DNA from 4 places in the Pseudoalteromonas sp. NEC-BIFX-2020_002 genome. Region 3 is predicted to be linked to each of the others. Evidence: predicted binding sites of a transcription regulator. Region 3 holds the regulator's gene; each other region holds the start of a gene.
What was found. The regulator sigma-54, encoded in region 3, starts transcription at its own class of promoters, with help from an activator protein. The targets are predictions, from matches to a motif close to GTTGGCACGNNNNTNGNNT.
Positions count from the first base shown of each region.

Region 1: a site for sigma-54 is predicted at 2,152-2,170, ahead of HJP15_RS17270 (DUF1328 domain-containing protein). Genes of this name have one in related genera too.
Region 2: a site for sigma-54 is predicted at 3,015-3,033, ahead of HJP15_RS18595 (EF-hand domain-containing protein). Genes of this name have one in related genera too.
Region 4: a site for sigma-54 is predicted at 4,669-4,687, ahead of HJP15_RS04325 (LPP20 family lipoprotein). Genes of this name have one in related genera too.

Region 1 covers NZ_JABEPJ010000018.1:18,197-25,595, reverse strand. The annotation lists gene era (GTPase Era) at 1-153, shown strand, start outside; gene recO (DNA repair protein RecO) at 171-863, shown strand; gene pdxJ (pyridoxine 5'-phosphate synthase) at 900-1,631, shown strand; gene HJP15_RS17275 (hypothetical protein) at 1,694-1,885, opposite strand; gene HJP15_RS17270 (DUF1328 domain-containing protein) at 1,943-2,116, opposite strand; gene HJP15_RS17265 (OadG family protein) at 2,642-2,887, shown strand; gene oadA (sodium-extruding oxaloacetate decarboxylase subunit alpha) at 2,898-4,673, shown strand; gene HJP15_RS17255 (sodium ion-translocating decarboxylase subunit beta) at 4,686-5,816, shown strand; gene HJP15_RS17250 (hypothetical protein) at 6,353-6,544, shown strand; gene HJP15_RS17245 (peptidoglycan DD-metalloendopeptidase family protein) at 6,940-7,399, opposite strand, start outside.
Region 2 covers NZ_JABEPJ010000021.1:33,885-41,283, forward strand. The annotation lists gene HJP15_RS18580 (YciK family oxidoreductase) at 1-691, shown strand, start outside; gene rluB (23S rRNA pseudouridine(2605) synthase RluB) at 857-1,726, opposite strand; gene scpB (SMC-Scp complex subunit ScpB) at 1,723-2,313, opposite strand; gene HJP15_RS18595 (EF-hand domain-containing protein) at 2,457-2,975, opposite strand; gene HJP15_RS18600 (exonuclease III) at 3,143-3,574, opposite strand; gene xthA (exodeoxyribonuclease III) at 3,824-4,630, shown strand; gene HJP15_RS18610 (energy-coupling factor ABC transporter permease) at 4,666-5,313, shown strand; gene rlmA (23S rRNA (guanine(745)-N(1))-methyltransferase) at 5,310-6,122, shown strand; gene yfbV (terminus macrodomain insulation protein YfbV) at 6,103-6,549, opposite strand; gene HJP15_RS18625 (acetate kinase) at 6,929-7,399, shown strand, end outside.
Region 3 covers NZ_JABEPJ010000013.1:2,201-9,599, reverse strand. The annotation lists gene HJP15_RS14670 (calcium/sodium antiporter) at 1-792, shown strand, start outside; gene HJP15_RS14665 (KpsF/GutQ family sugar-phosphate isomerase) at 818-1,789, shown strand; gene kdsC (3-deoxy-manno-octulosonate-8-phosphatase KdsC) at 1,789-2,340, shown strand; gene lptC (LPS export ABC transporter periplasmic protein LptC) at 2,337-2,891, shown strand; gene lptA (lipopolysaccharide transport periplasmic protein LptA) at 2,881-3,414, shown strand; gene lptB (LPS export ABC transporter ATP-binding protein) at 3,411-4,136, shown strand; gene HJP15_RS14640 (RNA polymerase factor sigma-54) at 4,203-5,699, shown strand; gene hpf (ribosome hibernation promoting factor) at 5,729-6,016, shown strand; gene HJP15_RS14630 (PTS sugar transporter subunit IIA) at 6,021-6,473, shown strand; gene rapZ (RNase adapter RapZ) at 6,494-7,336, shown strand; gene HJP15_RS14620 (HPr family phosphocarrier protein) at 7,351-7,399, shown strand, end outside.
Region 4 covers NZ_JABEPJ010000003.1:4,868-12,266, forward strand. The annotation lists gene HJP15_RS04300 (dihydrolipoyl dehydrogenase) at 1-335, opposite strand, end outside; gene HJP15_RS04305 (glutathione peroxidase) at 417-1,145, opposite strand; gene HJP15_RS04310 (LysR substrate-binding domain-containing protein) at 1,259-2,161, shown strand; gene HJP15_RS04315 (hypothetical protein) at 2,547-3,293, shown strand; gene HJP15_RS04320 (flagellar assembly protein FlgT) at 3,376-4,569, opposite strand; gene HJP15_RS04325 (LPP20 family lipoprotein) at 4,728-5,186, shown strand; gene flgN (flagellar export chaperone FlgN) at 5,336-5,767, opposite strand; gene flgM (flagellar biosynthesis anti-sigma factor FlgM) at 5,760-6,077, opposite strand; gene flgA (flagellar basal body P-ring formation chaperone FlgA) at 6,156-6,863, opposite strand; gene HJP15_RS04345 (chemotaxis protein) at 7,005-7,399, shown strand, end outside.

The DNA of each region.
Region 1 (7,399 bases), on a different contig from region 3:
GGCGAAAAGCTGAAAGTTATTGGCCGTGAAGCACGTAAAGATCTTGAAGAAATGCTCGATAACAAAGTATTTTTAGAGCTTTGGGTGAAAGTTAAATCAGGTTGGGCTGACGATGAGCGTGCACTTCGCAGCTTAGGTTACGGTGAAGATTAATCACTTAAGTTACCGTTATGGATAGCGACTTCTACACAGCATATTTATTACATCGGCGTCCTTTTAGTGACTCGCAAGTAATGCTTGATATGCTGGTAGAAGGCGTTGGACAACTACGAATGCTTGCTCGCATAAGTGGTCGCCAGTCAACCAAACATAAAGCGCAGCTGCAACCTTTCCAAGCATTACTCGTAAACTATACGGGTAAAAATGATCTTAAATACATTCAACGTTTCGAATTGCATGGTACGCAATCCCCTTTAGTAGGCGATCAGCTTTACTGCGGCTTCTACTTAAATGAGTTAACAAATCGGATTGTGCCAATCAATGAGCCCATTGATCATGCCTATGAGCTTTATCGAACTCACTTACAGCAGCTAAATAAGCACCCTAATTTGCAAGCTGTATTACGCTCTTATGAATTTCAGTTACTAGAGCTTTTGGGTTATGGCGTTGATTTTAGTTTTGATGCCGCAGGCGATCCAATCACCTCAAAACAAACGTATAGTTATTTTGCTGAATATGGCTTTGTTGCACAGGAAAATCATGGCAGTGGCTTTTTAGGGGCGCAATTAAATGCGATTGCTGCTCATGACTTTAGTGCGCCGGATGTGTTATATATGGCAAAACAATTAAGTCGTCATTTAATGAAACCCTTACTGGGTAAAAAACCATTAAAAAGTAGAGAGCTTTTTAAACCGCAATCTTAGTACGGTATTTTTAACCGTTATTTTACAGGTAAAAAAATGAAAGATATTCTTTTGGGTATAAACGTTGATCATATTGCTACTTTACGCCAAGCCCGCGGTACTAGTTACCCGGATCCAGCTCATGCGGCAAGTGTTGCGGAGCATGCTGGTGCTGATGGGATCACCATTCATTTGCGTGAAGATCGCCGTCATATTCAAGATCGTGACGTATATGTGATGGCTAAAACAATTCAAACGCGTATGAACCTTGAAATAGCTGTTACTGATGAAATGATTGATATTGCGTTGGATGTAAAACCGGCTTACGTTTGCTTAGTACCAGAGAAACGGGAAGAGTTAACTACCGAAGGTGGCTTAGATGTTGTGGGTAACTTAGATAAAATTAAAGCCGCAACTGCAAAGCTGAGTGATGCAGGAATTAAAGTTTCATTATTTATTGACGCAGATAAAGCGCAATTAGATGCCGCTAAAGCATGTAATGCTCCTTACGTTGAAATACATACTGGCGCTTATGCAGATGCGCAAACTGACGCAGAGATGGGCAAAGAGCTTGAACATATTCGACAAGGTGTGAAATATGCGGCAGGTTTAGGGCTAATCGTCAATGCAGGGCATGGCCTTCATTATCACAACGTGAAGCCGATTGCCGCGATGGAAGAGATTTACGAGTTAAATATTGGCCACGCAATTGTTGCGCGTGCAGCCATTGATGGTTTAGATAAAGCAGTACGTGACATGAAGCGACTAATGCTTGAAGCACGGGCTTAAAGTTTGAATTCAGTCTAATAAAAAAAACGACTCAAAAGAGTCGTTTTTTTAAACTTACTTTATTAGCAGTTTGTTTCTTCAGCATTTACACCTTCTTTTACTTTTTCACAGGCGTCTTCGACTTTGTTTTGTACATCGGTTACAGCTTCATCTATGCGCTCACCTGCTTCTTCTGCGTGATTGTCTTCACAACCCATAATAAAAAAACTAGCGAAAAGGGCGATAACGGCTGTTTTTACTGTTGTAGATTTCATAATGTAATTCCTTGTAAATAAATATAGTGGTAATACTGTTGCGTTACTTTGTCTCAGCTACTTGGGCACGTTGCCACGTAGTGCGCCTGATACAAGAGAGATAACTAACAATACTAAAAAGATAAAAAATATAATCTTAGCAATTCCTGCTGCGGCACCTGCGATGCCACCAAAACCTAACACTGCAGCAATAAGTGCAATAACTAAAAATGTAATTGTCCAGCGTAACATTGTTTTCTCCTTGGTTAATTTGTACATATTAGATAATGCCATTTACATGCCAATATTAAAGTCCTTTAAAATCAGCTATTTACTTTTTCATTCGTTATAGGGAACAGTTTCATAGGAAATATTTACACGCTTTATGTGTAACTTGTTCTTAAGTAAAAAAAGGAATGTAAAATCACCACACTATTGGTAAGACCAATTAATTTAAGTGGTTTTTAGAAAAGAAATATTATCAAATATAGAGACTGCATAAATAGGGATGGAGCTTTGCATTCTATAGCTTATAAGTTTTGGCTATATTCGCTATTTTTATCATCTATATCTTGAAAAATAATAGCGATTTGTCGGGTGTTAAATTTAATGTGGGTATGTTAGCTTTATATTAATTGGTTTTACCAATTTACAAAGTGTTGGAAATGGTTAATTACTTTGATATGATTGTTGCATAGTTATTTATATAAAGTGGTTTTTTACCTGCTTTTGTTGCTTTGTTAACTATCAGGTATTGAATATATAAAGGGGCAGAGTATGAATATAGGTGAGTTACTAGCGACAGCAGCAAATTTGATGGCAACAGGCATGGTGGGCGTTTTTGTTTTTCTTTCATTGTTGATTTCAGCAATTGTATTAATGTCTAAGGTGGCGAGTCGTTTTGAGCAACCTATAGATGTACCAGCTCGTGCGCCATCAATCAAAGCGCAAGGTGTGCCAGATGCACACATTGCCGCAATTAGTGCTGCCATCGCTCAGTACAAAAATAAACAAAAATTATAAGGGGTGACTTATGGCTAAATTAAAACTAACAGAACTGGTACTTCGTGATGCTCATCAATCATTATTAGCAACGCGTATGCGTTTAGATGACATGTTACCTATTGCTGAAAAACTTGATGATGCAGGTTATTGGTCGATCGAATCATGGGGCGGTGCAACATTTGATTCGTGTATTCGCTATTTAGGAGAAGATCCATGGGAGCGTATTCGCGCCCTTAAAAAAGCAATGCCGAATACAAAGCAACAAATGCTGTTACGTGGTCAAAATCTTTTAGGTTACCGTCATTATGCTGATGATGTGGTAGAAAAATTTGTTGAGCGTGCACATAAAAATGGTGTAGATGTCTTTCGTATTTTTGATGCAATGAATGACGTGCGTAATTTAGAAACGGCAATCAAAGCCGCAATCAAAGTTGGTGCCCATGCACAAGGTACAATTTCATACACAGTAAGCCCAGTCCATACACTGGAGATGTGGCTAACACTTGCAAAACAGCTTGAAGATCTTGGTTGTCATTCAATTTGTATCAAAGATATGGCAGGTTTACTTAAACCATATGATGCTGAAAAGTTGATTAAAGGTTTAAAAGAAACGGTTTCTATACCAATTGCAATGCAATGTCATGCAACAACAGGTTTAAGTACAGCAACCTATCAAAAAGCGATTGATGCTGGCATCGATATGCTTGATACCGCTATTTCCTCAATGAGTATGACTTATGGACACAGTGCAACAGAGACCATTGTTTCTATAGTTGAAGGAACTGAGCGCGATACTGAACTTGATTTGAATCAGCTCGAAGAGATTGCCGCTTACTTCCGTGATGTACGTAAAAAGTATGCTGCATTTGAAGGCAGTTTAAAAGGTGTTGATGGTCGTATATTATTAGCGCAAGTGCCTGGCGGCATGTTAACTAACATGGAAAATCAACTTAAAGAACAAGGCGCAGCAGATAAACTTGATCAAGTGTTGCTTGAAATACCACGCGTTCGTGAAGATTTAGGTTTCTTGCCTTTAGTGACACCTACCTCGCAAATTGTAGGCACACAAGCTGTTTTAAATGTACTGACAGGTGAGCGTTATAAAACAATCACTAAAGAAACGGCAGGTGTATTAAAAGGTGAGTACGGAGCAACACCAGCGCCAATGAATAAAGAGCTACAAGAGCGCGTGCTTGATGGTGCAGACGTTATTACTTGTCGTCCTGCTGATTTATTAAAACCAGAACTTGAGACGCTGCAAGCTGAGTTATTAAAAGAAGCACAAGAGCAAGGTTTAATACTTGCTGATGAGCAAATAGACGACGTGCTAACGTATGCATTATTTCCACAAATTGGTTTGAAATTCATTAAAAACCGTAACAACCCTGATGCATTCGAAGCAATACCTGCGGCCCCAACGGCTCAATCAGAAAAACCAACTAAAACGAATAATAAAACAGTCACTGCTGAGCAGTACAGCGTAAAAGTTGATGGTAAAGTTTATGATGTAGTTGTTGCTCAAGGCGGTGAACTAAAAGAAGTTACTTTAAAAGACAGTGAGTTAATTCCCCAGTCTGCCTCAGTCGCATCAGGGGAGACATTGAATGCACCTCTTGCCGGTAATATCTTTAAAATTAAAGTTAAAGCAGGGCAAACGGTTAACGAAGGTGATGTAGTAATGATCATGGAAGCCATGAAAATGGAAACAGAGATCCGCGCTACACATGCAGGTACAATTGCTCAGATCCTAGTTTCTGAAGGTGACTCGGTTGTCACGGGTGATGCCATGATTTCATTAGCCTAGGAGTAAAGTAGGATGGAAGCATTATTGAATCTCTGGCATGCCACAGGTATTGCGAACTTTACATTTCCGGCATTGATTATGATTGCGGTGGGGTGCTTGTTATTGTATCTCGCAATTGCACGTAATTTTGAACCATTACTATTATTACCTATTGGCTTTGGCGCAATATTAACAAATATTCCTTTAGCGGGTTTATCAGACCCCGGCGGATTATTATATTACGTTTATCACATTGGTATTGATACAGGTGTATTTCCGTTATTAATATTCATGGGCGTTGGTGCGCTCACGGACTTTAGCGCCTTGATTGCTAACCCACGTATGTTATTGCTTGGTGCGGCGGCTCAGTTTGGTATTTTCGCGACATTATTCGGTGCTATCTTATTAAACTATGTACCAGGATTCGAATTTACTTTGCAGGATGCATCGGCAATCGCAATTATAGGTGGCGCAGATGGCCCTACGGCAATTTTCTTAGCCTCAAAGCTTGCTCCTGATTTACTTGGTGCAATCGCGGTCGCGGCTTATTCATATATGGCGTTGGTGCCAATTATTCAGCCACCAATCATGCGCGCACTAACAACACCAGAAGAGCGTCAAATTAAGATGCCACAGCTTCGTACAGTATCGAAAAAGGAAAAAATTATTTTCCCTCTAATGGTATTAAGCTTAACCATCTTATTTTTACCAGCGGCAACACCATTAGTTGGTATGTTCTGCTTAGGTAACTTAATGCGTGAATCAGGTGTGGTAGATCGTTTAAGTAACAGTGCTCAAAACGAGATTATTAATATTACAACGATTTTCCTCGGTTTAGCTGTTGGCTCTAAGTTAGCGGCCGATAAATTTTTAACCATAGAAACAATAGGTATTTTAGTTTTAGGTGCCTTAGCATTCTCTATCGGTACTGCATCGGGTGTATTTATGGCAAAAGGAATGAACAAGTTTTCTAAATCGCCAATTAATCCACTTATAGGCGCCGCAGGAGTATCAGCAGTCCCTATGGCTGCGCGGGTTGTAAATAAGGTTGGCCTTGAAAATAACCCACATAACTTCTTGTTAATGCATGCTATGGGCCCCAATGTAGCGGGTGTATTGGGCAGTGCAGTCGCTGCCGGTATTTTGTTAGCATTGGTAGGCTAACAATAACTAAATAAGATTTACTTCCAACCGACTGGCGCAGTGTAGACTGCGCTTTTTTTTGCCCTTAGGGTCTGTTGACCTTTTAGGGTTAAAATTTGTTCAAACTAGGGGCGATTTAATCGCGGCGCGAGATTTGTAACCTAGTGGGCTAAGTAAAAATCGAGCAAAGCTTCCGCGTCCTGCTCACGCCCTTTACCTACATCCGTGTAGGCAACAAAGAGTTAATCGCCCCTAGGCAGAACCCTTCGGGCAGCGCATGTTTGGCATTTATGCCGCGTTATCGCCTATTTATGGGGAATAACCACACTACATAGGCTCTGCCTTGTCTAAAAACCAAACGCGCAGCTGCAAATTTAACCTCGAAAGATAAACAGACCCTAGGTATACTCGATAGATATTGAATAAATAAGGAATGCTATGAATATCTTCGTGATTTTAATTTCACTGTTTGTCGCACTCATGATTCTAGTGCCATTACTTGAAAAGTATCAGTCGAAAATGGGCCTCGATGGCGCCACTAAATATGCAAAATATATTTGGCCACTGGTGATGATTTCATTGGTGGTGCAATTGATTTATATGTTGGTGAGGTAGAGCGTAGCCGTCAGCCGTCAGCCGTCAGCCGTCAGCCGTCAGCCGTCAGCCGTCAGCCGTCAGGTTCAGGGCAGCTAGGAGCGGTAAGTTTTAAGCTGCTCGGCGTTAAAATTGGCTACATAGATTGTGGTTGAACACCGCGAAACCCAACGAACAATATCCTGTCAGTCTGCATCAAGGCACTGCATTATCGGATGTCTAAAAGCGATAATGAGCTATTCATGAACCATTATGTGGGAAGTCAAGCTTTCAGCTTTTTAGACAATAACGATTTAACCTCACAAGGTTTAACGTCACTGATGGGAATTTGGATACATATTCATCACGTAAGGTGAACGCCAATTGCGTTTCCTATTAATAAAAAGCGCATGATGAGAGGTGTGCAGGGGGATTAGGGATCGCATCACATCAAACAGTTCAACAAAAAAACCGTTGCTACTTACATAACAACGGTTTTTAGAATTGCTTACAGCTTACAGCTTACAGCTTACAGCTTACAGCTTACAGCTTACAGCTTACAGCTTACAGCTTACTTAAGCGCTACTTGTAGCTCTCTGTTGCGCTCTAACTGCGCTAAAAAGTTATCTGCGATTGGCTTGAACTTAGCAAGTTCCGCGCGTGGCAGTGGTTCAGATTTTGGTAGCTTAACTGTTTTAGGGTTACGGTGAACGCCGTTAACTAAAAACTCATAGTGTAAGTGAGCGCCTGTTACGCGGCCAGTTGCGCCTACAGTACCAATTTTTTGGCCCTGTTTAACTTTTTGACCAGTTTTAACAGCACGTTTATTTAAGTGTAAGTACTTAGTTACGTACTGTGTGCCGTGGCTAATAAATACATAGTTACCATTATACTTACTGTAACCTGACTTAATTACCTTACCATTACCAGATGATACAACTGGCGTGCCAGTACGTGCTGCATAATCAATACCATTATGTGGTTTTACAGTTTTAGTGACTGGGTGCAAACGGCGTGGGTTAAAGCTTGAG
Region 2 (7,399 bases), on a different contig from region 3:
TACTGGTGCCGGCGATGGCATCGGCAGAGTTGCTGCACTTACTTATGCAAAACATGGCGCAACAGTGATTCTTTTAGGTAAAACCACCAGCAAGCTTGAAGCTGTTTATGATGAAATCATCGCATTAAGTGGTCCAAAGCCTGCAATTGTACCGATGGATTTAAAAGGTGCAACAAAACAAAACTTTAGAGACTTAGGTGTCACGATAGAGCAGCAGTTTGGTAAACTTGATGGCTTACTTAATAATGCCGGTATTATTGGTTCATTAGGGCCACTTGAGCATTTTTGTTCATCAACGTTTGACAACATCATGAAAGTTAATGTCACGGCTCAAGCAATGATCACTAAATACATGTTCCCAGTACTGAGAAAATCACCAAGTGCATCGATTATCTTTACTTCATCTGGTGTTGGCCGCCAAGGCCGTGAATTTTGGGGTGCATACGCAATCTCTAAATTTGCTGTTGAAGGTATGATGCAAACGTGGGCGTGTGAAGTAGGTAAAACCAATATTCGTATTAACTGTATCAATCCAGGTGCTACTCATACTGCAATGCGTGCTAGTGTCTATCCGGGCGAAGACAGAGATAAACTGGCATGCCCTGAAGACTTAATGCCAACGTACTTATATTTAATGAGTGATGATTCAAAAGACGTGAATGGCCAATCATTAGACGCACAAGCTAAGTAATACCAATCAACTTAAATATTTAACTATTCTAGCGAGTTAAATAAAGCGCTAACTGCGTTATAAATGGTCAGTAATTTAACACGATTGGTATAACCTAAACTTCGGACAATAGTCCCGATCGAAAAAGCCGCTATTTAAGCGGCTTTTTTAATGCTAACAAAACAATTAGCGACGTTTTGTCTGCTTAACACGATTATTATGTTTTTTAACCGCTTTACGAATTTGGTTGATTTTGGCGCGCTTATCTTTACGCTTTTCTGGCATAACTGACAATTTAGTCTGCGTTTCACGGCCCAGTTTTACCGTTTTACGTAAGTAATTGACTGTTTCTAAATCTAATTCAGCCCAACCACCTTGTGGTAAGCGTTTATCGAGCTCTAGCTTGCCGTAACGAATACGAATAAGACGAGATACTTCGACATCTTGTGATTGCCATAAACGACGCACTTCACGGTTACGCCCTTCAGTTAACGTAACATTAAACCAACGGTTAATACCTTCACCGCCCAGCGGTTTTATATTAAGGAATTTAGCCATACCATCTTCAAGTTCAACACCTCTGGTTAGGTTTTTTACTGTTTCAGCTGTTACCTCACCAAATACACGTGCCGAATATTCACGCTCAACTTCATAACTTGGGTGCATTAGGCGATTCGCTAATTCACCGTCGTTGGTGAATAACATTAAACCCGCCGTGTTTATATCTAAGCGGCCCACAGCAATCCAACGTTCGCCATCAACACGTGGGAGACGATCAAATACTGTTCTGCGTCCTTCTGGATCTTTACGTGTACACAATTCGCCCTCAGGCTTGTTATACATAATAACACGGCAAATTCGTTCTGCTTTTTCTTCAATTTTAACAGTGTGGCCGTCAACACGGATCAAATCGGTTTCTTCTACGCGATCGCCTAACTTTGCCACTTTGCCATTTACACTCACGCGATTTGCATCAATGTATTTTTCCATTTCACGACGAGAGCCAACACCTGCTCTTGCCAATACTTTTTGTAACTTTTCACCTTGTATACTCATTCGGATAGTTCTCTCACAGAAGGATCACTCAATAGCTGGTCGATTTTGCTTTGTTGCTGCTTAGGCAACGGAGGTAAGCTATCTAAACCCGCTAACGAAAAATAATCTAAAAATTGTTTAGTTGTTGCATATAAAGCGGGCCGCCCCGGTACTTCTTTATGCCCAACGACTTTAATCCACTCTCGCTCGAGCAGATTTTTAATAATTCCCGAGCCAACAGTCACACCTCGTACTTGCTCAATCTCGCCCCGAGTGATCGGTTGTCGATATGCAATAAGTGAAAGGGTTTCTAATAATGCTCGAGAGTATTTTGGTGCACGCTCTTGCCACAGGTTACTTAACCACGGACCTAGACTCGCACACGCTTGAAATCGAAAACCACTCCCAACTTCTACCAAACGAATTCCGCGTGTTTGATAATGCAGCTGTATTTGTTCTACAGCGTGAGTGATCCGTGCCATTGAAATATTTAAATCAATTAACACCGTGTCTTTTATATGCCGTTTAGTGAGGGGTTTTCCAGCAACAAATATCGCCGCTTCAATGATCTCAACAAGTTGCTCATCACTAATTCGCCGACCCGCCATACCTACCCTTTATCTAATAAGCTTATGTAACGCATTATTATGACAGATCTAACTGAAACTAGGAAAAACAATCGTTAAAAATACATAAAAAATGCCAATAACGAAGCTATTGGCATTGGTATGATTTAATAAGCGTAAATAAATTAACTATTTTTGATCATTTCAAGTGCTTCATCTTCAGCAACATCGCTACCATAAGTTTGAATATAACCTATAAACTCTTGCTGACTTATACGTTTGTCTTGGTTTGTATCCATATAACCGAAGTGGTTTGCTATGTCATCATCGTTTGCTTCACTGATAGAGATAAAACCATTACGGTCATTATCTAAAGAACTAAAATCGTTTTCAATCGGATCAAATTTGGCAATGTCGGCTTTAAAAGCAGAGTCAGCAACCTCTGTATCGCTGGCAACTTTACCGGTATTGAGTTGCATATAACTATTAAATTCTTTACGGCTGATCTGCTCGTCCATATTTGTATCAATGTTTGAGAAATGTTCCCAAATATTGTCATCATCAGCCTCTACTTTTGAGATGTAGCCATCATCGTCATTATCTAAACTACCAAAATTACTGTCGATTTTTGGCATTGAAGATGTCGAACATGCTGATAAGCTCAGAGCGGCTAAAATAGTAGATGCTAAAGTTAACTTTTTCATAAGAAATTTCCTTGTAATTGATTAATTTCAATCAAATACAAACAAGTTAAATGCCAACTTTAAAAACCTTAAAAATCAATAAATTAATGAAATGCAGGTCATTCACCAACCTGCCTCACTGCAACCATTTCATACAAGCATGTAAAAATTGCATGCATTGCAAATACTTAAATTGCGGCGTTTTGATAACGCTTCACAAAATCTGTTACTACTTCACCATTACATTTTAGTGAATTTAAGTTACCAATTTTTTCTTTAACGGGTGCAAGTCCTTGCTTTAAAGCTGTAATGCATAACTGAGTTTCTTGCTGTGTATTTTTAGCAAACACCTCGATCACTCTCGCTTGTTGAGCATTATCATTGATTTTTTTTGCAATGTTACGAATATCGTCACCATTGCACAAAATGCTTTTTGAAAAACGAGATAGGTTTACACTATGTTGCGCTGCCACTTTTCTGGCTGCAGAAAAACCTTCATTAGCACTAATAGAGCATAACTTAGACTCAATTTTATGATCCGCTGAAACATACTGCGCCGCGCTGACTGAATGTGAGAAAGAAACAGTTGCTACGAACAATGCTAAAAGTTGTTTTTTCATGATGTACCTTTAAAATGAATAAATAATGAACGGGTGGTTTGCGCGCATTATATATACACAAACATACAAATCAACTGGATTATATATTTAATTTTTTATTTAATATGGTATTAACAACGCTTAATGCTTGGTCATCATTTGTTCAACAAAACAGCAGTTCATTTTTATTAATAACCGCATGTGCCATCCGCTATTTGATGATAGAATTTAGCCCTCATCTAAAAGAAGATAATTATTTAGGGCCATCTTATGAAAGTTATTTCATTTAACATTAACGGGCTGCGCGCTCGCCTACACCAATTACAAGCAATTATTGATAAACATCAACCTGACATTATTGGTTTGCAGGAAATTAAAGTTCATGATGAAGCCTTTCCGTTAGAAGACGTGCAAAAAATGGGTTACCACGTTTATTTTCATGGTCAAAAAGCCCATTACGGGGTTGCTATGTTGTGTAAAGCAGAGCCTAAATCTGTATTTAAAGGGTTTGCAACTGACACTGATGAATCGCAAAAACGGATGATTAGCGTCACCGTTAGCCAAGAAAATGGCCGTGACTTAACCGTTATGAATGGCTACTTTCCACAAGGCGACAACATTGCACATGAAACTAAATTTCCGTACAAACGCCAATTTTATCAAGACTTAATGACCCACCTTGATACAAACCACAACAGTGATGAAGACGTCATTGTTATGGGTGATATCAATATTTCTCCAACCGAGTTAGATATTGGCATTGGCGAGCCAAATCGTAAACGTTGGCTAAAAACAGGCAAATGTTCCTTCCAGCCAGAAGAGCGTCAATGGCTTGCAACGTTACTTGATTGGGGCTTCAAAGACACGTTCCGTGAACTTCATCCTGACACTGTTGAGCAATATTCATGGTTTGATTACCGTTCAAAAGGGTTTGATGATAACCGAGGATTGAGAATTGATGTTGTTTTAGCAACCTCGGATTTAGCTGCGCGCTGTATCGATGCTGGTATTGATTACGAATTACGAGGCATTGAAAAGCCCTCAGATCACGCACCTATTTGGTCAACGTTTAGCTAGCACATAACTAAATGACTGAACTAAAAATAATGCCAATAATAAGCCTCGAATTGCAATCTATTGCGTGGTTTATTGTTGGCTGCCTTTTTTTACTCAGCGTCAATAAAACGCAATATACCGCATTGATGACAACACCTGCGCGTCAAACTGGTTTATTTGCTTGTACAGTCGTAATGGCATTACTGTGGCGTATTAAAGCAGGCATATTACCGGGCCTTGAATTACATATACTCGGTGTCACTGCTATCACGCTTATCTTGGGCTGGCGCCAAGCTATACTGAGTGCTTCGCTTGCTACTTTGCTATTAGTGGCTTTTAAGCAAATCACTGTTACTCAATTACCCATACATTTGTTACTCAGTGCCTATTTACCAATATTATTGAGCTATGCTTTTTTTATTCTATGTTATAGCCTTCTACCTCGGCATTTTTTCGTCTACGTATTTGTCTGTGCGTTTATCTGTGCAGCAATTATCGCGTGCTTAAAAATACTCTCTATTAGTCTTTTTTACTATTTCACGCTCAGCTATAACTGGTTTGAATTAACTGAAAACTACCTGTATTTATGTGCCATAATTTGGTTTCCTGAAGCGATGCTAAATGGCATGGCTATTACGTTACTGATCACCTATCGCCCCCAGTGGGTAAAAACTTTTTATGATAAGGATTATTTAGACTCATGAGTCTCAATTATCAATGCCCGCTGTGCCAACACGCCCTTGAGTTGAACGCAAACACGCTTAAATGCACTAACAACCACAGTTTTGATTTCGCCAAAGAAGGTTATGTAAACCTACTACCCGTTCAACAAAAAAACTCAAAGCAACCTGGCGATAACCTAGATATGGTGCAAGCAAGACGCGATTTTTTAAACACGCAGCATTATCAGTTTTTACAATCAACTATTGCAGACCACGTCCATACCCTTGCTCCAAAAACAGTCATAGATTTAGGCTGCGGAGAGGGTTTTTATACCCAAGCAATTGCTAACGCCTGTAATATTGAAGTGTATGGTGTAGATATTTCAAAATCAGCCATCAAATACGCGGCCAAACGTTATAAACACTGTAATTTTAGCGTTGCATCAATTAGCCAAGCGCCCTTCGCTGATGATTCGGCTGATGTGCTAGTCAGTATTTTTGCGCCTTTATTTGATACTGAATTAGCGCGTTTAGCAAAACCAGGAGCAACACTTATTGTTGCAAGTCCAGGTCCTTGGCACTTAAAAGAATTAAAAAACAAGATTTACCGTGAAGTAAATGCACATACGCCAATTGACATACCTGAAGGGTTTGAACTCGTCGAGCAACGTTTACTAGATCAACAAATTGCTTTGCCGTTTAAAGATGTAAAAAATCTAATTACAATGACGCCTTTCGCATGGAAATTTAGACCAGAGCATTGGCTGGAGCTAGAACAACAAGGCGAGCAAATTGTCACCTTATCGTTTTATGTAAGCCAATTTAAGCGCCTTACAGATTCTCTTTCGTAAAGGCACGATCCATTTTTTCAAACATATCGTTGAGCAAACGCGCCAAATCAGCGTATTTTGGATTTTTGCTATTGACCTGACCTTGGTAGCCATTTGCTACCATTTTCCCATGTAGTTCTTTATACCAATGCATCATCGCGGGTTCAAGTTGAGTTTGAGCCCGTTTTCCTAGCCACAGCAGGCCTTGAAAAGGTAAAGACAGAAAAAATAATGCCATTGCAATTGCTTGAGGCAAAAAATCACTGCCTAAATAATTCAACTGCATAAACAACGTAAGCATAGCGATAATTGGCATTACCGTAATCGCAAGATCGGTAGCTTTTATTACTTTAAATTCGATAAATAGCGGCGCCAGCTCTCTGCGAAGAGGCCATTTTTTTGCATATTCACGACCAGTTTGAACTTGTGACATCACACTCTTTTGCATCATGGCTCCTAGGTATCGCTGGTTTATCAAAAAATATTTACTGTTTGAGTGTACCACACTCGCGGTAACATTCCTGTGTAAAATCCATTCCACCTTTTTACCTTAAAACTTGTTTTTGATCATGCTTATCACTAACGTTAAAACAATAAATGAGGTAAAATATCCATGCATTAAGTCAATTAGACTTTATATTTACTTAGCATTAAAAATAGCCTTTAGCGAAAATAATTTACTTTATAACCAGCTAAACAAACCGTTTTTAATGCAAGCCAGTATTTGCTTAAGCATAGCAATATATCGGCCGATTACTACTTTGCTTTAATTTACATTCTTACTCTTAATGCTCACTTACTGATATTGTCAAAAATGGGATCTTGTTATGCCTTCTCAACCAGCTCTACCTCGCCATGTTCTTGTTCTTAACTGTGGCAGTTCAAGTTTAAAATTCGCAATTTTAGATGCTTTAACCTCTGAAGAAATTATTTCAGGTCTTGCCGAGCGTTTAGGATCTTCAACCCCCTTAATTAAGTACAAATATCAAGGTGTAAAAAAACAAATTGAACTTGAGGCAAACCAAGCTCACGGCGCCGCAATTGATACGCTGGTTGCGCTGATCAACGATCATCATTTAGCTGATCACTTAATTGCGGTAGGTCATCGTGTTGTTCATGGTGGGGAACATTTCACCCAATCAGTTTTAATTGATGATGATGTAATAAAGGGCATTACCCAAGCGGCAACGCTTGCGCCTTTACATGGCCACGCAAATTTATTAGGTATTTCATCGGCTCAGGCATCATTTAAAGGCTTACCACAAATTGCCGTTTTTGATACTGCCTTTCACCAAACG
Region 3 (7,399 bases):
GCACTCGCGGGTAAAACTGACACTGCAGTGGGTAATGCTGTAGGGTCAAATATCACCAATATTCTTTTAGTACTTGGTATTACAGCATTATTCAGACCTTTATCTGTTTCTTCAACGACTTTAAAACGTGAAATGCCCCTTGTGTTGTTAGTATCAATTGCCGCTTGGTACATTTTTTCTGATAACTATTTTTCATTTTTTGAAGGTATTGCGCTAGTTATTGGCTTTGTTGTTTTTATTGCCGGTCTTATCCTTGTATCTATTCGAGCAAAAAACGAAGCAGATGACCCGTTTGTAAGCGAAGCATGTGAAGATGTGCCAGACAATGTAACAACTAAGTCGGCGCTTTTTTGGTTAGTCATTGGCATGATATTACTGCCAATCAGTTCGCATTTTTTAGTTGGTTCAGCCGTTGACATAGCACAGTACTTTGGTTTGAGTGACTTAGTTATCGGTCTAACAATTATTGCCATTGGTACAAGCTTGCCAGAACTTGCAGCATGTATTGCTGGTGTCCTTAAAAAAGAAGATGACTTAGCTTTAGGTAATATCGTTGGTTCAAACTTATTTAACATATTAGCCGTATTGCCACTGGCTGGTATTATAAACCCATCGATCATTGACCCTTCGGCAGCAAACCGCGATGCATTAATAATGATTGGTGCAACCATCGCATTAATTGCCATGTCCTTGAGTTTTAGAGGGTCACGACGTATTACTCGAGTAGAAGGTGGCATATTACTGGTCTCATTTTTAGTATACCAAGGTTATATTTTCAGCCAAGTTGCTTAATACACCTCATAAAATGGATAACACAATGACGCAGTTAAATTTTATTGAACAAGGTAAACGAGTCCTTGAAATAGAACGTCAAGCCCTTGCTGATATTGCTCAATACCTTGATCATAATTTTAATCAAGCCTGCCAACTAATGTATCAATGCAGCGGTCGGATTATTGTCGTAGGCATGGGTAAATCTGGCCATATTGGTAATAAAATAGCGGCAACGTTAGCCAGCACAGGTACCCCTGCTTTTTTTGTGCATCCAGGAGAGGCAAGCCACGGCGATTTAGGTATGATCACACGTGATGACGTGGTTATTCTTATCTCTAATTCAGGTGAAACCAGTGAAGTATTAAACATTATCCCGGTCATAAAGCGCCTTGGTGCAAAAATGATCGCAATGACCGGCAATCCTGACTCATCAATGGCTACATGGGCTGATGTTCACGTATGCGTTAAAGTAAGCCAAGAAGCATGCCCGCTTGGCCTTGCCCCAACAGCAAGCACAACAGCCACGCTTGCTATGGGGGATGCAATGGCAGTTGCCCTACTTGAAACGCGAGGCTTTACTGCTGACGACTTTGCACTATCACACCCTGGTGGAAGTTTAGGCAAACGCTTATTGCTGTGCTTAAAAGATATTATGCATTCTGGCAATACAACGCCTATCATCAAAGACACGCAATGTATTAAAGACGCGTTAATTGAAATGTCGGCTAAAGGCTTGGGCATGACCGCTATAGTTGATAATTCGGGTCAACTTGCTGGCTTGTTCACAGATGGTGATTTGCGCCGAATTTTAGAGCAACGAATTGATATTCACAGTACTTTAATTAGTCACGTAATGACCCGTTCTTGCACAACAGCTACAGCCGATATGCTAGCAGCCGAGGCGCTTAATATCATGGAGAATAAACGCATTAATGGCTTAATTGTCATTGATGAAAATCACCACCCTATTGGCGCACTTAACATGCAAGATTTGCTAAAAGCAGGAGTTTTATAATGCAATTTGCAGACTTATACCAACCACTTTCAGACGATGCGCAAACCCGCGCCAAAAAAGTTAAATTACTTATTTGTGATATTGACGGGGTATTCTCTGATGGCCGTATTTATCTTGGTAACCAAGGTGAAGAGCTAAAAGCCTTCAATACTAAAGACGGTTTTGGTATCAAAGCGCTTATCAATAGTGGTTTTGAAGTAGCCGTGATCACAGGCCGTCATTCACAGATAGTTCAGCAACGAATGACTAGCCTAACTGTACCGCATATCTACCAAGGCCAAGAAAACAAGTTGCACGCTTATCAAGAGCTAAAAGATAAACTCCAGTTAAGTGACGAACAAATTGCCTATATCGGCGATGACGGTCCTGATTTACCGGTCATGGAACTGGTTGGCTTTGCAGTTGCTGTAAATGACGCACACCCGCTAATTAAGCGACTATCACATTACACAACAATGCTACCCGGTGGCTTTGGTGCAGTACGCGAGCTAACCGACTTATTAATGCTAGTTAATGGAAAATCATTGACCAGTGAAGGGACTAGCTCATGAATAGTGCGCGTTTAATATTAAGCGTATTATTTATAGGTTTTATGGCGTGGTTGTGGCTCCCGTACTTTAGCCAAACAACGACCACGGTAAAAAATCAAGAAGATGTGATAGCAAAACCTGATTATACCGCGGTCGAATTAAAGCAAACCGCATTTGATGAACAAGGTAAAATTAGCCACAAAGTAACCGCAGCAAAAATGGAACTTTATCAGCAGTTAGGATTTACTTACTTTGAAAAGCCTATTTTTACTTTATATAATCAACAGCAAACGTGGCAAATCAATGCGCAAGAAGCCACATTATATGAAAATAACCAGTTGATTTTAGAAGGCAATGTTGTTGCTAAAAATCTCACAAACAACGCAATGATTAAGCATATTAATGCCGATAACATCTTGGTTGATATTGAACAACAAACCATGAGTTCAGAACAGCCTGTTGAATTAATCGGACCAAATTTAAAGACCACCGGACGCGGCCTTAGAGCCGACTTAAAAGCCGAAGTCGTAGAACTTATTAACCATACGCGAACCATATATTATGACCAATAAATTTGCTCACTTACTTGTAATACCTAGCTTGTTCATTGCCCTTTCAAGCTTTGCTGAAGGTACTCTTCCACTTGCAGACCAAGTATCGATAAGCGCTGATAAACAGCTTGCACAGCTGAAAAAAAATGTCGGTATTTTTGAAAAAAACGTAGAGATAATCCATGGTAATCGTCGTATCACAGCTGATCACCTAGAAGTGCACAAACGTGAAGATTTAGGTGATAATAAGCAGCTGCTTGTTGCCACTGGAAGCCCTGCATACTTTGAAGAAAAACAAACAGATGGCACAATTATGAGCGCCAGCGCCAATGAGGTTCGTTACGATGTTGATAAACGCTATTTAACTTTAATCGGTAACGCCCAAGTCACTCAAGCAGGTCAAAAGATTAATGCCAAAAGTATTACATACGACATGGACCAACAATTAATTAGCGCTGAAAAAGATGAAAATTCAGACGAACGAGTGCATACAATATTAGTCCCAGTAAACACTAAAAAAGATAACGAAAAAGGTCAGCCATGAGCACATTAAAAGCTGAGTTTTTAGCAAAAAGTTATAAAGGCCGCCAAGTCGTAAAAAATGTAGGCTTAGAAGTCAGCGCTGGTAGCATTGTTGGCTTACTTGGCCCTAATGGCGCAGGCAAAACCACCACTTTTTACATGATTGTAGGATTAGTGCCAAGCGACAAAGGTAAAATAAGCATAGATGATAACGACATCACCTTATTACCAATGCACAGCCGTGCACGTTTAGGGATTGGCTATTTACCGCAAGAATCTTCGATATTTCGCAAACTGACCGTTTACCAAAACCTGATGGCGATACTCGAAACCCGTAAAGAGCTAAATAAACAAGCTCGTGAAGAAGCGCTTGATGGCTTACTTGATGAATTTAGCATTCAGCACATCCGCGATAGTCAAGGTATGGCATTATCTGGTGGTGAACGCCGTCGCGTTGAAATTGCTCGCGCTTTAGCCGCAAACCCTAAATTTATCCTATTAGATGAGCCTTTTGCTGGCGTTGATCCTATTTCGGTGTTAGATATAAAGAAGATTATTGAACATCTTAAAAACCGTGGGATAGGCGTACTTATTACCGACCACAATGTACGAGAAACCCTTGATGTTTGTGAAAAAGCCTACATAGTTTCTCATGGGGAGTTAATTGCATCAGGCACTCCTGAGCATGTACTTGCCGACCAAACAGTCCGCGACGTTTATTTGGGTGAGCAATTTAGGCTATAAAGCCACGCCCGGCTAAGGTTCTGCTAGACTTAATTATGACAACAATAAAAGGATTGTTAGAGATACATGAGGCAATCACTCCAGCTGCGCATGGGCCAGCAACTTACAATGACACCACAGCTACAACAAGCTATTCGTTTGTTACAGTTGAGCACATTAGATCTTCAACAAGAGATCCAAGAAGCACTAGATAGCAATCCATTACTTGAGGTCGATGAAAATGACTTTGGTGATGAATCAGGTGGTAAGAACGAACAAAAACAAGATACTGATGATCAAACTGTCAGTGCCTCAGCTGATGACACGCCAAGTGAATACGAACAAGAAAGCAGTGAAGCGCTAGCAAAAGATACCGTAAGCGACGAAATGGCGATGGATGTTACATGGGATGAATACATGAGCGCCGCACCAAGCTCTTCATCAGGGCCAATGCCTGAAGATGAATCTATTTATCAAGGCGCTTCATCTGAAACCCTCCACGATCACCTTATGTGGCAACTACAGCTGACTCATTTTAGTCCGACTGACGAAGCTATCGCGATAGCCATTGTCGAAGCGGTTGATGACTCAGGTATTCTTACACTAAGCTGTGAAGACATTGCTGAAAGCCTAAACAAAGGTAATAACGAAGAAGAAATTGAACTTGATGAAGTTCAAGCGGTATTAAAGCGTATTCAGTTATTTGATCCGGTCGGTATTGCTGCACGCAGCCTACCTGAATGTTTATGTATTCAGCTAAATCAATTTGATCCTGCAACGCCTTGGATTGCCGAAACAAAAATGATTTTAACTGATCATATCGATTTATTAGCTAGTCGCGACTATCGTACTTTGATGAAAAAGACTAAGCTAAAGGAAGATGAACTAAAAGAAGTAATGACACTCATCCACAGCCTTAATCCAAAGCCTGCGGATACCATAGTTCGAGAAGAGTCAGAGTACGTTATTCCCGACGTGTCAGTGAAAAAAATTAAAGGCCGCTGGGTGGTAGAGCTCAACCCAGATAGCATGCCAAAAATTAGAGTTAACAGCCAATATGCGGCGATGTCGCGCTCAGTAAAATCGAGCACTGACAGCCAATTTATTCGCTCTCATTTACAAGAAGCTAAATGGTTTATAAAAAGCCTAGAAAGTCGTAATGACACATTACTCAAAGTAACTAACTGCATTGTTAAACAGCAGCAAGGTTTTTTTGAGCATGGCCCCGAGGCTATGCGACCTATGGTATTAAACGATGTTGCTGAAATGGTTGAAATGCATGAATCAACAATCTCCCGGGTAACAACCCAGAAGTACATGCATACACCACGTGGTATTTTTGAGTTAAAGTATTTTTTCTCAAGCCATGTCAGTACCGAAAATGGCGGAGAATGCTCATCGACAGCAATTCGTGCACTCATAAAAAAATTGATTGCAGCAGAAAACTCAGCTAAACCATTGAGTGATAGTAAAATTGCAGATATATTGGCAGAGCAAGGTATCAAAGTAGCTAGACGAACAATAGCAAAGTACCGTGAATCGCTAGCTATTCCACCGTCAAATCAACGTAAAAGCTTGATTTAAGGCGTAAAACCACAAGAAGGAAAATGCTTATGCAACTAAATTTAACTGGTCGTCACGTAGAAATTACTGATTCATTAAGAGACTATGTAAACAATAAGTTTGCGAAGCTTGAGAGGCATTTTGATCACATCAACAATGTCCATGTTATTCTTGACGTAGAAAAGCTCAACCAAAAAGCAGAAGCAACATTACATGTCAGTGGCGCAGAGCTATTTGCCTCAACGCAGCACCAGGACATGTATGCCGCGATTGACGGGCTCATCGATAAACTCGACCGTCAAGTTATCAAACACAAAGAGAAGCACGCTCGACACTAACACTATGAAACTAAGTTCACTTACTTGTCAGGACTGCAGTAAAGCTGCGGTCCTTTTTAATAGCAAAAAACGTATCCTCGAATTTATCAGCCAATTGGCTCATGAACGGCTTCCTCACTTATCACAACAAGACATATTGAGTGCTCTATTAAATAGAGAAAAATTAGGTAGTACAGGTATTGGCCGTGGTATCGCGATCCCGCATGGTCGTATGAGTGGCGCACAAGAACCACTCGCTTTAATTTTAGTAAGCGAACAACCAATCAATTTTGATGCCATTGATAATCGCCCCGTCGATATTTTTGTTGCACTCATCGTACCTGATGGTGACAGTGAACTTCATTTAAAGACGTTGGCTACAATTGCTGATAAACTCAACGACAAAGAGTTTTGTAAACAAATACGTAGCGCAAAAACAGACCAAGATCTATATCAAGTCATTGTTGAACAGTCGTAGTTAAAAGAAGGAGAGTTTACATGGAATTAATTATCATCAGTGGGCGCTCAGGGTCAGGTAAATCTGTCGCTTTGCGTGTATTAGAAGACCTTGGCTATTATTGTGTTGATAATATCCCTGTAAACTTATTACCGTCGTTAGTACGTAGTGTATCTGATAACTACGATAAGATTGCCGTCAGTATTGATGTGCGTAACTTACCCAAAGAACAGCAAGAGTTTAATGATATTCTTGAGTATCTTCCGGGGTTTGCAAACCCAACTCTATTTTATCTAGACAGTGACGACCAAACGCTCATTAAGCGCTTTTCTGAAACACGCCGTTTACACCCACTTTCTTTAGATTCACTGCCACTTGATTTAGCCATTAAACAAGAAAAAGTGCTCTTAGATGTACTTATCACTCGCGCCGACTTTATTCTTGATACAACCGATTTAAGTGTCCACCAGCTGGCTGAATCAATTCGCGAAAAAATCTTAGGCAAAAAAGATAAAAAACTGATCATTACATTTGAGTCATTTGGTTTTAAGCATGGCATTCCTAAGGGAGCTGATTATGTATTTGATGCGCGCTTTTTACCAAACCCACACTGGGAACCTGAATTAAAGCCACTAACAGGGCTTGATCAACCGGTAAAAGATTATTTAGCGAGTCACAGCATAGTGCAAAAATTCACATGGCAAATTCAAACTTTTATGCAAACATGGTTACCACACCTTGAACGCAATAATCGTAGCTACTTAACAATTGCAATCGGCTGTACCGGTGGACAACATCGTTCAGTGTATTTAGCACAAACCATTGGCGAAAGCTTTGCAATGAGCCATAGTAATGTAAAAATTCGCCATCGCGAACAAGAATAAACGAAGAGAAACCAATGCGTTTAGAAGATACATTTTTAATAGAAAATAAGCTTGGTTTACACG
Region 4 (7,399 bases), on a different contig from region 3:
ATTTTATCATCAGCGGGTATTTCATCTACGGCTTCTACTACAAATCCTGCAAAACGGTCACGTTCGCTGCGCACTCGTGCCATGACTTCTTTACCGTTAATAGTAGGCTTTGAGCTATGCACACCAAACGCAGGTGCCGCTTCAATAGCGTGTGCGGCTTCTGCTGCGGCAATTAATAACTTACTCGGCATACAACCAACACGCGCACAGGTTGTACCGTATGGGCCTGCTTCAATCATTAATACGTTAGCTGTGTGTTGTTTTGCGTTGCGGTATGCGCTTAAGCCTGCGGTGCCAGCACCAATTACAACAACGTCGGTTTGCAGTTCTTTCATAGTGGTATCCTGTTTGCGAATATTTGGCAAAAAAAAGGGGCTGTTAGCCCCTAATATTAATTATGCGAGGGGTGTTAAATATTAAGCAAAATATTTTTCTAAATCGTCAGAGCCACCAATGTGCTTTCCGCCGATAAATACTTGTGGCACAGTTTCACGGCCAGAGATTGCTTTAAGGCTCGTTAGTGATGCGCCTGCACCCATAATGATCTCTTCATACACAAGACCTTTCTCAGTCAATAATGCTTTCGCTTTTTTACAAAATGGGCAGCCAGGTTTAGTAAATAAGCTTACTGCTTGAGGCTTAACTTGCTCTGGGTTGATGTACTCAAGCATTGTGTCTGCGTCTGATACTTCAAACGGGTCACCTGGTAAATCTGGTTCGATAAACATTTTGTCAATCACGCCATCTTTAACCAGCATTGAATAGCGCCAGCTACGTTTGCCAAAACCTATCTCGCTTTTATCAACTAACATGCCCATGCCGTCAGTGAATTCGCCGTTACCGTCAGGTAATACAGTGATGTTTTGTGCTTCTTGGTCAGCGGACCATGCGTTCATTACAAAGGTGTCGTTTACTGATAAACATACAATTTCATCTACGCCATTTTGTTTAAGCACACCCGCTAACTCGTTATAGCGTGGTAAGTGTGTAGATGAACACGTTGGTGTAAATGCACCCGGTAGTGAAAACACAACAACTGTTTTACCTTTAAAAATTTCATCAGTAGTCACTGATTTCCACTCGTCGTTTTGACGCGTTGCGAATGTAACTTGTGGGATTGTTTGACCTTCAATATTCTTTAACATGTTTTTTGTTCCTCTTGATTTGTTGATAGCCATTATGCGTGTAAATTAACAATAGTTCCAATCGTTTGTTTGTATTATAGTGATAGGTAATACCGATTAGTAGTGAGTTTGCAATGAATTTAAAAGACTTAGAATATGTAAAAGCTGTTGCGCACTTTAAGCATTTTCGTAAAGCAGCCGATGCCTGTTATGTCAGTCAACCCACCCTGAGTGGTCAAATAAAAAAATTAGAACACGAGCTAGGAGTCACACTATTTGACCGCTCTACCAAGCACGTTACTTTAACCACGCAGGGTGAACGTTTGTTAACGCAGATCAAAGTGATCTTAGAGCAAACCCAAATATTAAAAGAGCTAGCGGCCACCTCATCGGCGCCACTACAAGGTAAAGTAAGAATAGGCATTATTCCAACAATTGCACCGTATTTATTACCTACTTTACTCACATCGATGAAAGAAGCGTTTGCGCAGAGTCAATTTGCCTTTGTTGAAATGCAAACCGCCACATTATTAAATGCGCTTGATAACGGCGAACTCGACATCGCTATACTAGCAGATGTGCCTGAACTTAAACTTTATCATACGATTAATTTATACAAAGAAGATTTTTTAGTGGCAATGTCTGAGCAAAATACATTAGCACAGCGCGATAAAATTGCCTTAGACGAACTACGCTCATGTAGCTTATTAATGCTTAGCGATGGGCACTGCTTTAAAGATCAAGCGCAGCAGTTTTGTTTTGCCGCAGGGGTCGATGTATCAAATGAATATTTAGGGAACAGCCTTGAGACATTACTTGCGCTAGTAGCTATGGATGATGGTGTAACGTTTGTGCCAAAGCTGGCATGCGTTGAGCGCGCTGGCATTAGTTATTTACCGATATTTCCGCCTCAACAACGTAGCATTGTGCTTGCGAGTCGTAAACATTACCCCCATTTGGCTGGGGTAGATAAATTAGCTCTATGGCTCAGTGAACACCCAAGCCTTGGTCAACAATTGGTTAAGGCTCTACGTTAATACCCATTTTATTAAAACGTGATTATTCTAGTTTTTTGTTATGATTTTTTATTTTTAGCCTAATCATTAAATGCCTTTTTTGTTTGTTTATATAGGTTTTTTGAAACGGCTGGGTGATATTAATGTAAAGTTGTTTTTAAAGGCAGAGTTAAGCTCTGCTTTTTATTTTCATCATATGGAAGTGATTATAATAAAGCGAATATTCATATTTTCTCACCGTTAATCTCACTCCTTCCTCTTTTGAAAAAAAACGTCACTTTTGGTAGTCACAGCAGCTTCAAGAGTAAATGCTATAGATTCTTTAATTGCACAATTGTCGCGCAGTCAGGTAAAAAGGTTGAGTCTAATTAGCGCTAAATAATTATTAAAATAGAAGGTTAATAGTGTGAAAAATTTAGTAATGACCATGAGTAGTGTAGTGCTGGCGTGTTTTTTGACATCGGGCTGTGATTTTTTATTTGATAAAGCGCATGGTTATCGCGGGCCTATTGTTGTGACGATTGAAACAGAAGATGGCTCAGTGCCAGAATTCCCTTTTTTGATAAAGTCGGCCTATTCAGAGTCGTGTGGCCACAGTAGTTGTGGTATTGAATTTGGTTATAAATATTTTAAAGCTGCCTATGCTAATGAGCCAGTCACCTTCCCACGCGAGCGTTTGGATTTATTACAGCCCAATGCCTATGCATCGATTGAGTTTACGGTTACCCATCCTAATTATCACCAAGGCGGATTTCCGCGAGGCTTTGGGCCCACCGATGCTGATGACCCCATACATATCACGTTTACCGTTAAGCCGTTTGCTGAACAAATGAATAAAGTAGCTGGGTGGGCGACTGGCCCTAAACAAGACATGCAAAACTTTACACCTGAGAGCAGAGAATATAAAAAAGCAGACATTCGGTATCGCCAAGCGCGTTTTAATTTAGGACAGACGATTAAAAGGCACATTACGGTGATCAAAACTTTTTACTTACCTCATTTTTCAAAACGTATGCAACAACGGGTGATTGAAAAGTATCAACCGATTTTTAGAGCCTGGTATTACGGCGTACCTGAAACGGATTGTTGGGATATGGTTGACTGTAGAAAGCAAATTTTAAAACCAAGGAAGGCTGAATATGAAGGACTATAAGCGTAAAACTGCACTTTTTTTTGGGGCGGTAATGGTATTTAATTGTGCTGCGCACGATACCAATACCAACCTCGATAATTGACTAAGGCTCTACGTTAATTAACTGTACTACATCATTAATTTGAATGTTGGGTAAAGGTTGCTGATTCACACTGACCGCAACTGCGCTTTGCTGGTATACCTGATTTACTTGTACTGTGTTTAATGTCGTGATCAGGTGTGGCATTTTATTACCCGCAGCGTCTGTTAAATAGTTATGGTGGGCAATACTTAATAACTGGCCTTTTTCTAGGCCGTGCGCTTTCCCTAAATTAATAATTAATTTATCGTTTTCAATATGTAAAATCTTACCTTGTGTTTCAAGGCACGCCATTGCTGCTTGTAAGTCGTAACTCGCTGTTTGGTTTATTTCTTCGATGCTTTTACCATAATCAGAGCCCCAAAATTTTTCGCTAAATACATCAATAATCTCGGTTTTTTCAAAAGGCCAAATAGCTTGGCTACGATAGCTTTTTTGCCATAATCGCTCATAGGTGGTGCCATCAAATAGTGCAAAGTCGACCTTGTATGAACGTTGGTATGTTTCATCTTGCCAAAAGGCATAGTCGCTATTAAGTTTGTCGCTATTTGAAATGTCGACCATTTGGCTTAATAACACGTATTGCGAATTGCTGCGCATAGCAATTTCTTCTAATAGGGCGTTACTGTAATCGTATTGCTGATTAAAAAACTCACCAACGCGAATAGGAAAATTAAAGTAGGCGGTGGGCTTAGCGTTCATGGCCGACTTATTTAAAGTCTTATAGAGAGATTCGCTGGTGGCTTTGTCAATGTCAAAAATTTGACCCATCATTGCTTGTTCACGATTGACTAATTGGGTCTGAGTGATCGCAACAAATTTATTAAATTGGCTTGCCGGGCAGTGCTCTTGTTGTGGGAAAATATCTAAACGCAACGTAATCGCGAGCTGGTCAGATCTTCGGTCTTCGCTGATCATCTCTATTTTTTGAATTTCACCGTGGCTTTTTATTTTTAACTGATCTTGCATTAGCACGCCGTCAACTAAGGTTTGCATTGACGTAACGCGTGCACCAGAGAACACTAATGCCTGCGTGATCGCATCTTTTATAGCCGCTGACTTAGCGCCGCTAATATCGTTATTTTTAATACTGGCGTGGCCGGTTGATTCGTACCATTGCGCAAATGCATTTACAGAGAAAAAGCTAATGCTTAGCCAGCTAGTGATGATCACTATAATTGATAACACGCGTTTCATTTTCCTAACCCCATACCTACATTTGCTATTATGAATAACAGAGCAAGGACTGTACCAGTTGTTTAATTATAGGCTTTTAAAACAGAATTACACACTAACCTTGGCATTAATTGTGCATTAATCTGACGATTATGACTCTTTAAAAGCGTGAAAATGCCATGCGTACTGTAATTTTGTTTTGTACTTTAGCAAGCCTGAGCTTAGCTGGCTGTAGTAGTATTTTTGATAAACATGTGGAATATAAGTATGTAGAGCCAGATAACTACCCAATATTAAAAGCAATAGGGTATGCCCCCATAAGCGCTCAACAGGGGGAAAACCAGTCACAACGTTCACTCATGGCAATTAAAGCATCTAAGCTTGAAGCTTACCGTGAGCTTGCTGAGCAAGTGTATGGGCAAAAAATTACCGCTGGTACAACAGTGCAAGGCAGTATTGCGCAAAATGATCGGCTACAAAGTCAAGTTCAAGGGGTGATTAAAGGCGCGCAGGTCGTTAAAACATATGCTGTTGGCGACACCTACGCTACAGAGTTGCATCTTGATATGAAGCGGGTACATGATTTATATATTGGTGAAATTAAGCCAAGAGAAGTTAAAAAAGTAACGTATTACTAAGAGTTTGTTATGCAATGCCCGAGGCGCTATATTTTTATTGATATGTGCTAAGTATGACTTTTTTAAAAGAAATGACAGGCCGCTTTCATTAAAATTTGGATGCAGTAGGGAATGCTTAATATAATCTTAAGTGTTGGTTACGAAGAAGCTTATGCTTTTAGATTTCTAACTAATTCATTATTACCATGAACAGCACTGCCGCCTTGGTCATAAGTCATAGATGTTGGCGCGCCAATTAATATATCTTTCAATTGTCTAACTGTTAAATTTGCTTGATGAGCAGCATGAGCATTAACGTCGTTTTTTTTCTTACAAAACTCTAGTTGCTTTCGGACATTATGAATAAGTTCAGGGAGTTCAGCTGATTGCTCATCATTAGTCGTCATTAAGGTTTTTAGTTCTTTATCGAGCGTTTGAATTTTACTTAAAAAACTAAGCTTCTGTTGGGCAAGATCTTTTAATCCTTCACCACGGCGAGATGCAATGGCTGTTAATTCATCATCTAAAATACTGGCCAATGAGGTTAAGCAATTTAACTGCATTGTGAGCTTAGAGCATATTAAAGAATTATGATCAGCCATACACATCAAACTCAAATGAAGCTATGCTTTTTGCTAACTTTTCAGTATCAACTTGATATTTACCTTCGCTGATTGCTTTTTTCAGCTCTTCAACTTTTTTACTATCAAAGCCAGATGACTGCTGTGTTTTTTCTTGCAGTGATTTAAGCTGCTGAGCTTGAGGTGTTAAGCTAACAGAGTCAGTTGCAGCTTTAGGAGCCGCCGTTTGCACTGCTGTTTGTGAACTATTATTTTGTAAATCAACTTTTTGCTGTTTAGCATTGGCCAACACATTAGCCTGTTGTTGACCTTTATTTACTTGGCTTACCATGATTTTAACCTATACATTACCCAACTGATGCCTAGTTATCGGCATATATGTTAGTTACTTTAGCATAAATATGGAAATTTAAATATTTACCTGCACAGACTCTACACCGTCAACACGGGCATTTAAAATTTTCCCTGATTTTTTATTCTTAACTTTTATCTGCTCTCCTAAAGTACCATCTTCAAGGGCTAAACCTGAAGCTTTAATTTTTAACCCTCGGATCACAGCAAAAATAGTGACGTTGTCGCCTTTGCAAACCATACATATTTGGTTCATAGAAATAGGAAAACCACTGCGTATATTTCGTTTACTACGACTGCCAATCAGTAACTGTGTGTCTTGGAGATGCTGAACTCGAACAAAATGTTTAGGCTTCATAATTAAACTTAAATGATGATCTTGAATAACTTCGCCTCTGGCGAGGTTTTCACTGGCGACCACTACTGCAGAAAGCTCAACGACACGTACGTGAACATATTGGCTCCAGCTATTCGTATCATCACATTTAACTTGAACTGTGACCTGACGATTAAAGGGCGGTTCTGTAGGAATCGTTAGTATAGGTTGACTTTGACAACTGCGATCAGGGATTCTGCTATCCAAGGTGAGTGCGTTAAGTTGGCGAGTTTCTGGGTGCGAAGGGCCTAACTGATCAGCCACATACGAAACCGCAAGTTCTTGTAATTCTTCCTTGCTGTAAGATTGAGCGTATAGAGGTGATACTAGAAATTGGCTAGCAAGAAAATAAAAAACACTGTATCTTCGGCTTTTTTTTAACAAACTCATAATGTTTCGACTATGCTTATTGTTGAAAACAGGGTATATATATTTAGCGTCAAAGAATAGACGCTCCCGCGATGTTATGTAGCTTTAAAGAAGGAAAGCAATTATTGTTCCGTTATTATTCGCTTTCTTTAGGAGATTGAAATGGCAGGCATTTTAGACTCAGTGAACCAACGTACTCAGTTGGTTGGGCAAAACCGCCTTGAATTATTATTATTCAAGCTAAGAGGGCGGCAGCGCTTTGGTATAAACGTGTTTAAAGTGAGAGAAGTACTACAATGCCCTCCTTTAACCAATATGCCAAAATCAAATGCGTATATTCGAGGTGTTGCACATATACGTGGGCAGACAATTTCTGTTATTGATTTATCTATGGCCGTTGGTGGCCCTGCAATCGAAAATATAAAAGATAGTTTTATCATCATTGCTGAATATAACCGTTCCGTTCAAGGGTTTTTAGTGGGTGGTGTTGAACGTATTGTTAATATGAATTGGGAAAAAATAATGCCGCCGCCATCTGGGGCTGGTCGATATTCATA